Linked DNA regions of Aminivibrio sp.. The protein of the gene in region 1 binds, or shares a complex with, the protein of each later gene. Links are inferred from orthologs where the notes say so. Each region holds a gene or a part of one and is shown on either strand. Other genes may lie near its edges. The genes, in order: mnmE and mnmG.

Region 1 (6,115 bases):
CCAGGGGAAGAGAAGATCCGTAGCGCCACATCCCCTGCTCACCGGAACGTATCCGGCTTCCGTTCATGGGGAATATGCCGCCGAAGTCCGCATCAAGAGGAGCTCCGCAGCTACAGCGCCACCTGAGACTGTCTTCCGGAACCGTCGCACCGCAGAGAGAGCATCGAAGCATCATTTTGCCGCCATTCGTCATAATAGGATATTATACGTAATTCTCCCCTTCCCTGCATGAAAAAAATAGGCGAGAATGAAAAAGAAACAAAGTTTGAAAGACAATCTCGGGAATTTTATCAAGGAAAAAGGAGGAGAAGGATGTGAAAAAAATAATATGGAAGCTCCTTCCCGCCGTTTCTCTTCTGGCCCTTCTTTTCACCGGAACGCTGGAAGCCGCCATTGACCAGGCCGCGGTAAACCGCGCCTGGAAGACCATTTCAGCAGCGGCAGGAATCGAGCATGAACCGGTCAACTTCGAGAACAAAAAGGAACCTAACGCATGGGTGGAGTTTTCGCCAGGCAATCATTCGGTCCATGTCACTACCGGGCTGATGGCCATACTCGACCACGAGGACGAAATAGCGGGCATTCTCGCCCACGAGGTTGGGCACATACAGCTTGGACATTACAACAGTTCCGTAGGGCGCAGCCTCCTCTGGGGACTTCTTTCCCGTGCCTTTGAAGGAAATGCTGCCCGTGAGATTGTCGGAGGCGTCGGCATGGCCCTGGCGGAATCGGGCTTCAGCAGGGAACAGGAAGTGGCCGCGGACGACTACGGCATCCAGACAGCCTTCGCCGCCGGTTACAGCCCGTGGGGACTCGTCCGGGCAATGGAAAAAATAAAGGCCGCAGGGTACAAGACCTCTCCGAACGGATTCAACTCCCACCCCCCTACGGACAGGCGGCTTCTTCACCTGAGAAATAACGCATCGGCGATAGAACCACGAAAATGACGAAATAAACGATCCAATAATTGTCGCTGTTTCAGAAACCGGAACCTGTGCAACACAACAGCCTTTCGCTTCCCTAAATCCGCACCCCAGCGGGGAGTGTCACAGGGACCGATTGGGCGGGGGGGCGAATTGTCGTTCGTGACAACTGCCCAAGCGAGTCCCGCGGCTCCCCGCGTTCGCCGGCTGCCTGCCTGTGAAACCGACATCCGTGTCGGTTTCTCTCGCCTCAGGCGCCCTTCCCCAGGGGCCTCTCCGCAAAGAGCGCGGAGCGAGATCTCTTCTCCCCTGGGGAGGGCGAATTCACCGTATGCCCGGCGACACTCCCTCTGCCTGAAAAATGAGCGGATTTAGGTTACGCCGCTTCCCTTCTTCGTGCTATAATATAGTTGTATTATCGGTTTTTTTGTTTCTATGGCGTAAAATCCGAATAATTAGTGAAGAAGCGGACAAATTAAGGGAGGCGAAGAAATGAGCGGGATTTGGCAGGACAACTTCAGTTCCGTGGCGAAGAACAACCGGCCGTCACCGATCCGGGAAATGCTGGCAGTGATCAAGCAGCCCGGCATGATCTCCTTCGCGGGAGGCATGCCTGCCCCCGAAGTTTTCCCGGTGGACCAGTTCTACGAGGGGGCCCACATCCTCAAGGATCAGGGTAAGGAACTTCTTCAGTACGGTACCACCGAAGGATATCCCCCACTCAAGGAATTCCTTGCAGCATGGACTGCCCCCCGGATGGGGCGGAAGGTCGCACCTGAAGAAATGCTGATTACCACCGGCTCCCAGCAGGCCCTTGACCTTTTCGCATGGTCCATGATCGACAAGGGGGATTACGTTATTACCGAAGACCCATCCTACCTTGCCGCTCTCACCGTGTTCTTCAACCACGGCGGCAGCTTCCTCGGTGTTCCCACTGACCGCAACGGGATGCAGGTGGACCTTCTCCCCGGCATCATCGAAAAAGCCCGCTCAGAAGGGAAGAAGATCAAGTTCATCTACACTATCGTGAATTTCCACAACCCCGGCGGATCGACCATGTCCGTGGAACGGCGAAAAAAACTTGTGGATATTTCCAAACAATACAATATCCCCATTTTCGAGGACGATCCATATGGGTATGTCAGGTACGAAGGCGACCATCTGCCGTCCATATTCTCGTTCCACGACCAGGGAGGCGTAATCTATGCCGGGTCCTTCTCGAAGATCCTGTCACCAGGAACCCGCGTAGGATGGGTAACGGGGGCGAAGGAAATCATCCGGAATCTCACAGTGTTCAAACAGGGGACCGATCTGTGCTCCAGCACCATCACCCAGGCCCTGGTAGCGGAGTACTGCATCAACGGCCACCTTGACCGCCATCTCCCAGTGATCATCGACAACTACAAGGTGAAACGGGACGCCATGGAAAAGAGCTTCGAGAAACACCTCGCGCCCCTGGGAGTCACCTGGGTCAAGCCGGAAGGGGGCTTTTTTTACTGGCTGAAATTCCCCACGGTAAACACTAATGATCTTTTCAAAAGGGCCATCGAGAAGAAAGTGGCCTTTGTTCCCGGTGACCCTTTCTGCCCTACCGCAGGCGCCGGCATCCACAATGCGCGGCTGTGCTACACCTTCCCGTCCCCGGAAATCATCGAGGAGGGCGTGAAGCGCCTCGCCGAGGCGGTCAACGAACTGGCCATTCCAGCCGTACACTGAGATTTCCCCCGGACGCAGAAAAAATCCCCCCCGAAAAAGGGGGGATTTTTTCTGCGTCCGGGGGAAATTTGATGTAATATACCAAAGTGAGCGGAAAAGAAGCCGGAGGGGGAGAGAACGATGGGTTCGATGAGTCCGCACATCGGTGAAAGAGATACTATTGCCGCCATTGCTACAGCCTGGGGTGAAGCGGGCATAGCCATTGTCCGCCTGTCTGGACCGGAAGCGAGGGTTCTTGCCGACAGGCAGCTTTCTCTTGCCGTCCCTCTTGCGGAAATTCCCTCCAGATACCTCCGGAACGGCTATCTTCTCGACGAAAAGGGTGTCGCCATCGACCAAGTACTCGCCGTGTGGTTTGCCCCCCCGAAAAGCTACACGGGGGAAGAAGTTGTGGAAATCCACACCCACGGCGGCACCCTGGTAGCTCAGAAATGCCTGGAGATTCTCCTCTGCCGGGGAGCCCGCCTCGCCGAGCCCGGAGAGTTCACGAAACGGGCGTTCCTGTCCGGCAGGATCGACCTGACCCAGGCGGAAGCTGTCCTGGGGATCATCCGCTCCCGGAGCGACGAGGCTCTCCGGGCCGCAGCCCGGACGTTGAAGGGAGAACTTGCTTCCTTTGCGAAGGACATCTACGACGAGCTGCTGGCTCTCTCGGGGAAAATGGAAGTTTCCCTCGACTTTCCTGAGGAAGACCTCCCCTACGGAAGCGACGAGGATACGGACCATTCCCTCCAGACAATCCGCCAAAGTCTGGAGGACCTGCTGGACCGATGCGCCACGGGGTTTCTTCTCCGGGAAGGGATCAGGGTGGCCATCGTGGGCAGGCCGAACGTGGGGAAATCTTCCCTTCTCAACGCTCTTCTCAGGGAGTCGAGGGCGATTGTCACGGCCATTCCCGGCACCACAAGGGACCTCATCGAGGAAGTGCTCACATACCGCGGCATACCCCTTCGCCTGGTTGACACGGCCGGAATGGGAGTACCCTCAGACGAGGTGGAGGCCATCGGGATCTCCCTGGCCGAGGAGGCCTTCACGAATGCTGACGTGCGCATCTGGGTGGTCGACGGAAGCGCTCCTCCGGCCCCCTTCGACTTTGACATGGCGGAACGGCTGCGGGATCTCGTCCACGTGGTGGCAGTGAACAAATCGGACCTTCCTCCCGGAAAGGATGATACCGGAAGAACCACAGAAGAGGCGATTTCCGAGCTTCTGCCCGAAAGTCCCATACTTTCCATATCTGCAAAGAAGGGAACCGGACTGGACAATCTGAAGGATGCCGTGGTCTCCTCCATTGCAGGCGGAGGGGCTCTGGATTCGGGGCTGAACACGTCCGCCAGGCAGGTGAACGAGATCCGTGCCGCCATCGGTTTTCTCAAGGATGCCTCCGCGGCCCTTGAAGCAGGGCTGGGACAGGACATCGCCGGATCCTGCGTCAGCGAGGCCCGGTCCGCCATGGAACGTCTTCTCGGCATTTCCGGCGACGATACCCTGCTCGACTACATTTTCAGCCAGTTCTGCGTGGGAAAATAAGCCGCGGGGAGGAGTTCTGAGGCTCCTCCCCGTTCTGGAGCTACAGGATGGACAAAAGGTACTGCAGGCAGGTCCTGACGCCGAAACCGCTGGCTCCCTTGCCGTAGACAGAATACTCGTCCTTGTTGAAGTCTACACCCGCAATGTCGAGATGGGCCCAGGAGATCCCCTCCCCGACGAACTCTCGAAGAAACCGTGCAGCAAAGATGGCCCCGCCGTATCTGCTTCCTGAATTCACAAGGTCCGCCACGGGGGACTTCATGGATTCCGCTATCCTCTCATCATCCTCAGGAAGCCGCCACAGTCGTTCTCCCCTCGTCTTTCCTGCTTCGAGAAGGTCCTTGGCAAGACCATCGTCAGGGGTAAAGAGGCCGGCAATGGACGTTCCCAGGGCCACAGCACAGGCTCCGGTAAGGGTTGCCATGTCGATGATGACATCGGGGCGGAGTTCCGAAGCGTAACTCAGGGCGTCGGCGAGGATAAGCCGCCCCTCGGCGTCGGTGTTGTCGATTTCCACGGTTTTGCCGTTCCTCATCCGGAGAATATCGTCGGGACGGAACGCCTTGCCGCCCGGCATGTTCTCCGCGAGGGGCACTATTCCGTGAACCTCCATGGGAAGCTTCATTTTCGCCGCAGCGCGGAGCAGGGCAAAAACATTGCACGCCCCGGATTTGTCGCTCTTCATGGACCGGATGAAGTCGCCGGGCTTGATGTTCAGTCCCCCGCTGTCAAAGGTGATGCCCTTCCCGACGAAGACCACTTTCCGGAGATGTTTTCCTTCGGGTTTCCAAGAGAGACGGACCAGCCTCGGGGGCGTCGAGGATGCCATTCCCACGGAATAAAGCCCCTCCATCCCCTCTTCAAGAATTTTCCTTTCGTCCCAGACTTCCGCCTCAAGGCCGAAATCCCGGGCTTCTGCAAGGGCATACTCTGCCAGCGTCACGGGGTTGGACCTGTTCCCCGGCTCGTTGGCCAGGTCGCGGGCCATGTTCTGGGCGCACGCGAGCATTTTTCCCAGGGAGAGCCCTTCCTCGTCGCCGCAGTACAGGATAAATTCATCCGGTTCGGGAAGCCTGTCTTCCTCCTTCCGGGTCTTGTATTTTTCGAAGGAATAGCTTCCTAGCTCCACTCCCTCCGCCACGGCACAGCTCACGTTCCGGTCTGAAGGAACCGGCAGGAGGGCGGAAATGCGGGATACCCCGTCCCCTTTCGCCCTCCGGACAAGTTCCGCCGTCCTGGAACGTACGCCGTCCTCCCCGAAATCCTTTCTTTCACCAAGGCCGACAAGGTAGAGCAGCGAAAGGGAAGAACCCGGAAGGAGGGTCTTCGCGATCTTTCCTTTTTTCGCTCCGAACGAGGGATCATCGAGCAGGGCCGCAGCCGCCGCCGCGTCTTCGGGTGAAAGGATGCCCTCCGGGAGAGGTTCTCCCGAAAATACATACAAAGCCGCGGCCCCGCTCCCGGACACGATTCCGCCGGAAAGGGGAGATGCTGTTGTCTTCATTGAATTCACACTCCTTGAATACTCATTTTTCCCCTGCAGGGGATGCTATTTTTTTCGTGTTGACGAACCATACTCCGGTGAAAACAAGAACACCTCCGGCAATCATGGAAAGGGTGACGGTCTCGCCGAGAAAGGCCGCTGAGAGAAGCACGGCCACCACGGGATTGATGTAGAGGAAGCTTCCCGCCTCGGATGCGGGAAGCTCCCGGAGGGCATCGTACCAGAAAAGATAGGCAAGGGCGGAGCAGCACACCCCGAGAAACAGGATATTGGCCCAGGCTCCCGGAGAAATGGACCGGATTTCCGAAACCCCTCCGAAAAAGAGAAAGGGAAGGGTGGCGAACAGCCATCCGAAAGAAAGGGCATAAGCCATCCCGAGTTCAGGGGAGGTTTTCCTGAGAGCCTTCCGGGAAAAGACGGAAAAAAGCCCCCAAGAAAAGAC
Region 2 (6,159 bases), on another replicon or contig:
CATTCCCGAACTACGAAAAGATCCTGAACCCCCAAAGCACCACAAGCATTGACGTGAATCGGGACGCCCTCGTGGCGGCCCTCGAGCGGGTTGATATTATCGTCAGGGAATTCAGCCGAATGGTTCTCTTCCGTCTTTCTCCCCGGGGAGACCTCGTCCTCATGGGAAAAGCGCCCGAAACAGGAGCGGTGGAGGAAATCCTCGACGGAAAGATCGAAGGGGAACCCCTGACGGTGGCTTTCAACGTGGGATTTCTTCTCGACGGGTTGAAGGCCCTCTACGGCGACCGGGCTTTCATCAGCTTCAACGGCTCCGATGGACAGATGACCATGCTCCGGCCCGACCAGAAGGACTTCCTGTACATGGTCATGCCCATCAAGCTTACGGAAAGCGACCTCTCCTTCGAGGAAAACAACGGGGAAGAGGAGGATGTTTCCACAGAATAGGACATGTGGTGCTCCGAGTATCTTGTAAGAAACTTCCGCAATCTTTCTCCTGTCAGGATTTCCTGGGAACCGGGACTGAACCTGGTCACCGGAAAAAACGGGGCAGGGAAGACCAATTGTCTTGAAGGACTCCATCTTCTGACGGGATGGGGTCCTTTCGGCGAAAGAAAAGACCTTCCCTCCTGGCGGGGGGAAGGCGACAGGGCGTATATCACCGGTTCCTTCTGCGGCGAGGAAGACCTGTTTCTCGCCATGGCTGTCGGCGGTTCCACCGTGGTGAAGTGCGACGGAAAGAGGGTTTCCTTTCCCGAGGTCCGGGCGAGGGTTCCCGCCCTCGCCTTTCTCCCCGGGGATATGGCCCTGTTGGACGGATCTCCCTCTATTCGTCGCAATTTTCTGGATAGGATATGTGCTCTTCTTTTTCCTCAGTACGCCAGGAGGATCAGCGATTTTCGGAGGGTGGTCCGCCACAGAACCGTTCTCCTCAGGGCGGGCAAAAGAACGGAGCCCGTATCCAGGGCCATGGCTCCCCTGGCGGCGTGGATTTGGTCGTGCAGGGAAGAGGCTGTAGGACTTCTTTCCCTCGGGCTGGCCCATTTTCCGGACCTTTCCCCAGCTCCTCTGGAGCTTGCCCATATCCGGGGAGGGGGTTCGGGAACGGAAGATCCCCTCGATGACTGGTGGAATTCTCTCGAATCCTGGAGCGAGAGGGAAAAGAAAAGCTGCCTTTCCCTGGTAGGCCCTCATCGGGATAACCTCCTGGTCCGGACGGGCGGACGGGAAGCGGCGGTTTTTTTCAGCAGAGGCCAGATGCGAAGGGCCTCCGTTGCTATTATGCTTGCTGCGGGTAAAGCTGTGGAGGCACGGTTGAGGCGGAAGCCCCTGATACTTCTCGATGAAATAGCCTCCGAGCTCGACCGGGAAGGACGGAAAATAACCGTGGCCTCCCTGGCGGGAACTGGGTGGCAGGTTGTGGCGGCGGCGGCGGAGATGCCGGGAAACGAGTGGCCCGGCAGAATGTGGAAAGTGGAGGATGGAGCGGTGCTTCCCTGCCGCTGAGAACAGGTGATCGGGTTCTGAAAGGAAGAGAAGGCAATGGCAATAGTCTGTGAAAAAAAATATGACGTCATCGTGGTGGGAGGAGGACACGCCGGGTGCGAGGCGGCCCTCGCCGCGGCGCGGATGGGAGCGGCGGTACTCCAGCTCAACCTCTACCTGGACAACACGGCCCTTATGCCCTGCAACCCTTCCATCGGGGGACCGGCGAAGGGGCACCTCGTCAGGGAAGGAAGCGCCCTCGGAGGAGAGCAGGCTGAGGCGGCCGACAGGTCCGCCATGCTGGTCCGCTGGCTGAACACGTCCAAGGGACCCGCCGTCCGGGCGCTCCGTGCCCAGTGCGACCTCCGGGATTATGCCGCCCATTACACCCTCGCCGTGGAGACCCAAAAGAACCTGGACGTTCACCAGGACGTGGTGACCGACCTCTGGACGGAAAAGGGCAGGATCAGGGGTGTCAGGACGAAATACGGTCTTGTCTACGAGGGGAAAACAGTAGTGCTCGCCACTGGGACCTATCTTGGAGGCAAGGTTTACATTGGCATGGACAGTTTTCCTTCGGGTCCTCTCGGGCAGGTTCCGGCGGAGGAACTCACCGGGTCTCTCCGGGAAGCCGGCCTGGAAACGGGAAGGATGCGCACCGACACCACCCCGAGGCTTCATGTCGATTCCTTGGACCTTTTGTCCCTTACCGCCCAGGGAAGCGCCCCGGAACCTCTCGCTTTTTCCCTCTGGGGGGAGGGAAAAATCCACGAGGGGTATTTCTGCCACCTCACGAGGAGCAATCCCCGGACCCACGACATCATCAGGGAAAACCTCCACCGTTCTCCCCTTTACATGGGCTGGATGGAGGGGGCGGGACCGCGGTACTGCCCTTCCATCGAGGATAAGGTCATCAAGTTTCCCGAGAAGGAAAGCCATCTTATTTTTCTTGAACCCGTCTCCCGGGGAAACAGGGAGGTCTATGTGCAGAATTTTTCCACGAGCCTTCCCTATGACGTACAGGTTGCCATGGTCCATTCCCTTCCGGGGTGCGGCAATGCCCACATCACCCGTCCCGGGTATGCCATAGAGTACGATTACGTTATCCCCACCCAGCTCCACCCCTTTCTGGAGACGAAAAGGGTGGAAGGGCTCTTCTGCGCCGGGCAGATCAACGGCACGTCGGGGTACGAGGAGGCCGCCGCCCAGGGACTCCTGGCGGGCATCAACGCCGCCCTGAAGGCCAGGGGAGAGGAGCCGACGGTTCTTTCCCGTTCCGATGCCTATCTCGGGGTGCTGGTGGATGACCTGGTCACCAAGGGAACGAAGGAACCTTACCGGATGCTCACCAGCCGGTGCGAACACAGGCTGCTGCTGCGCCATGACAACGCCGACCGCCGGCTTTCCCCCATAGGGAGGAAGATAGGCCTCATCGGCGATGAACGATGGAACCTGCTGCTTTTAAAGTGGAAGCGGATCGATACTGAAGCGGAAAGGCTCGAAAAAGCGAGGATTTCGCCTTCGGAGGGATTGAACGCCGCCCTAGCGGCCCTGGGCTCGGCTCCCCTTTCGGAGACGGTGACGGCGGCAGACCTGCTGCGCCGGCCAAGGGTACCCTATTCCCTGGTGGAGAAGTTTTCTCCTTCGCCGGAGCCTCTCCGGGGAGAAGAAGTCCAGGCCCTCGAGGTGGAGGTAAAATACGAGGGGTACATCGACCGGCAACACCGGCAGGTGGCACGGCTGTCGAGGATGGAAGAGGTCCGCCTTCCCGGTGATATCGACTATTCCTCCATTTCCGGCCTCCTCGCCGAAAGCAGGCAGAAGCTGGAGGCAATCCGTCCCCTCACCCTGGGGCAGGCTGGTCGCATTTCCGGGGTGACGCCCACGGACATTCATCTTCTGTCGGTGTACCTCAATTCGCTGTCGCGGAGGGAAGCGGACGATGAGGAATATCAGGCGCAGTAAAGGTGTTCCGGGACCTGTGGCCGCCCTCCTGGACCTGGTCATGCCCAAGGGAGCGGAGGAAAAACTCGCCCTTCCGGGCCTGAGGGACACATGGGCCACTGCGGTGGGCCCCATGCTGGCGAAAAAGACCTGGCCCGACGACATTGAAAAAGGGGTACTGCTCGTGAAAGCGGACAGCCCTTCTTCTGCGAAGGCTCTCTCCATGAGGGGAGCCTCCGTGGCCCGTGAGGCATCGAAGATCACCGGGGTGAAGGTAACCGCCGTGAAGGTGGTGGTGGGCAAAACCTCTCCCTCTCCCAGGGCCGGAAAACGGGGGGAACCGGCTCTGGTGAAGCCGAAAAAAGAGGATGTGGACAGGGCGTTCGAGGAAGTGAAGAATAAGTTTTCCCCGGAGCGGGAGAACCTTGCCCGCAGGTTTGCCTCCCTCATGACCCTCTACCGCATGCGGTTTCCCGACAAGTAGGGAGGTTTTTTCAGCTGTTCAGCTCTTTCTTCATGGCCTCCGCCACGAGGGAGAAATGGAACAGGAGCCTGGAAAACAGCTCCGGAAGCTCTCCGGAACGGCCGTTTTCCGCCTCCGACTGGATGGATTTCGCTGCTCGGCTGAGTTCCGGGGCGCACCCGTTGGATGCGGTTCCCTTGATGGTATGGGCTATTTTCGCGCAGGCCCGCAAATCCTCCCGTTCAATGGCGTCGGCCAGGGCCTCCAGGTCCTCCGGCACCGCTTCGAGAAACAACTCCAGGAGCATCTTTCCCTCGTCCCGGTCCCCCAGAAGTCTGGCGAAGAAACTGTCCGCATCGAAGACGGGATCCTCCCCTTTTTTCTGGTCCCTGCCGGCAAAGGGGGGAACTCCGTAATCCCCGGCCGGAGTACCTGCGGAAGAAATCCACTTGTAGAGCAGCCCCAGGAGTTCGTTCGATGAAAAGGGCTTGGGAAGATAGTCGTTCATTCCCTTTTTCAGACATTCATCGGCGAACCCTTTCACGGCGTGGGCGGTCAGGGCCACTATGGGAACCTGGTGGTCCAGCACCGGAGACCCGGGGTCCCGGATGAAGGCGGTGGATTCGTAACCGTCCATCTCGGGCATCTGGATATCCATGAGCACCAGGTCGAACCGTTTCCTGGATAGCCGTTCCACGGCCTCTCGCCCGTCGGAGGCCGTCTCCGGCAGGTAGCCCCCCTTTTCCAGAAGCAGCCTCACCAGTTCCCTGTTCACCCTGTTGTCGTCCACCACCAGAACGGATGGTTTTCTTTCACCCCCTTCGTTTCCTAACGCCGGAACGGAGGCTCTTTCTCCCGGTGTGTCGTTCTCCCCCGCGGAGTTTCCGGCCTTCAGCGACAGGACGAAGGAGAAGGCGGAGCCCCTCCCCGGCGTGCTTTCCACCGACAGGCCGCTCCCCATCATCTCCACGAGTTTCCTGGAGATGGACAGGCCGAGCCCTGTGCCGCCGTATTTTCTGTTCCGGAACGTCTCCCCCTGCCTGAAGGGCGTAAAAATTTCACCCATAAATTCTTCCGGAATGCCGATGCCCGTATCGACGACCGAGAAGGCTATTTTCGCCTCCCCGTCCTCCATTCCGAGGAGCCTGACCGAGAGGGTGACCGATCCCTTTTCCGTGAATTTCAGGGCATTGCTCAGGAGATTCGTGAGTATCTGACGGATCCGTATGGGATCTCCCAGCAGGACAGCAGGAAGGGCAGGGTCCGCTTCCATGGAGAGGGACAATCCCTTATCCGCGGCCTGGGACAGAAAGGGAACGACCGTGTCTTCCAGGGTCCTGCGGATGGAGAAAGGAAGAATGGAGAGGCCGAACGTTCCCGACTCGATCTTGGAGAAGTCCAGAAGGTCGTTGAGGACGACGAGGAGCTGCTGGGCGCTCTCGTGGATCATCCCTGCGAGGCTGCGCTGGGATGAGTTGAGAGGCGTTTCCAGGAGGAGTTCCGACATGCCCAGAACGCCGTTCATGGGTGTCCGGATCTCGTGGCTTATGCTGGCCACGAACTCCGATTTGGCGGCGCTCGCCCTTTCCGCCTCGTCCCTGGCGGCCCTGATTTCCTCTTCGGCGTTTTTTCTCTCAGTGATGTCCTCCCCCACGGTCTGGATGAACTGGAGCTTTCCCGAGGGGTCGAAGAAAGCCCTGTTGATCCACCGCTGCCACCGCAGGGAGCCGTCGGGGGCGAACACCCGAAGCTCCATGGAAAAAGACGATTGCTCCGGAGTAAGGGAAGAAAGGGTTTTCTCCACAGCCGCCCTGTCGTCGGTATGAAGGAAATCCAGGAAGGAAGAACCTGGGATATCTTGCTGCTCCCTGCCGAACCACCGGCAGTATGCGGCGTTGGCGTAGAGGATTGTTCCATCGGGAAGGCCGGTGGAAATGAGAATCGGCATATCTTCGGCCAGGGACCGGAACCGTTTCTCGCTCCCGGCGAGGGACTGGGAAATCTCTTTGAGGGTGGTGATATCGAATCCGCACCCCACGATGCCCTCTATGTTTCCTTTATCATCGAAGATGGGGCTCTTGGTAATCCTGTACCAGAATTCCCCCGCGCTCCCCCTGACCCGCCGTTCATGGTCACGGAGGGGCCTGCCCGTCCGGAGCACTTCCTCGTCCTCCGCCCGGGCAGCGGATGCGGTAGGGTCCTCCAGGACGCCGAAGGTCGTCCTGCCGATGACGTCTTCGTGCCTCAGGTTCCGGAACTCCGTGAAAG

Evidence for each region.
Region 2: the proteins of mnmE (region 1) and mnmG are in contact, whole or in part, in a solved structure (PDB 9HIP), measured with the Escherichia coli proteins. The link is inferred for Aminivibrio sp. from one-to-one orthologs.

Annotation. Positions count from the first base shown.
Region 1 is NZ_JAESIH010000051.1:88,905-95,019, reverse strand. The notes cover bases 2,072-4,964. They hold mnmE (tRNA uridine-5-carboxymethylaminomethyl(34) synthesis GTPase MnmE), read left to right. Parts: upstream 2,072-2,759; coding sequence 2,760-4,169; downstream 4,170-4,964. Other genes in these bases: JMJ95_RS08240 (leucyl aminopeptidase), read right to left, coding at 4,210-4,964; JMJ95_RS08250 (PLP-dependent aminotransferase family protein), read left to right, coding at 2,072-2,639. Also shown: JMJ95_RS08260 (threonine synthase), read right to left, coding at 1-67; JMJ95_RS08255 (M48 family metallopeptidase), read left to right, coding at 315-947; more of JMJ95_RS08250, read left to right, coding at 1,416-2,071; more of JMJ95_RS08240, read right to left, coding at 4,965-5,673; JMJ95_RS08235 (DMT family transporter), read right to left, coding at 5,696-6,115. UniProt on the Escherichia coli protein: Exhibits a very high intrinsic GTPase hydrolysis rate. Involved in the addition of a carboxymethylaminomethyl (cmnm) group at the wobble position (U34) of certain tRNAs, forming tRNA-cmnm(5)s(2)U34.
Region 2 is NZ_JAESIH010000027.1:35,443-41,601, reverse strand. What follows is about bases 1,059-3,995. They hold mnmG (tRNA uridine-5-carboxymethylaminomethyl(34) synthesis enzyme MnmG), read left to right. Parts: upstream 1,059-1,541; coding sequence 1,542-3,449; downstream 3,450-3,995. Other genes in these bases: JMJ95_RS03200 (PAS domain S-box protein), read right to left, coding at 3,923-3,995; JMJ95_RS03205 (DciA family protein), read left to right, coding at 3,427-3,912; JMJ95_RS03215 (DNA replication/repair protein RecF), read left to right, coding at 1,059-1,505. Outside these bases: dnaN (DNA polymerase III subunit beta), read left to right, coding at 1-446; more of JMJ95_RS03215, read left to right, coding at 450-1,058; more of JMJ95_RS03200, read right to left, coding at 3,996-6,159. UniProt on the Escherichia coli protein: NAD-binding protein involved in the addition of a carboxymethylaminomethyl (cmnm) group at the wobble position (U34) of certain tRNAs, forming tRNA-cmnm(5)s(2)U34.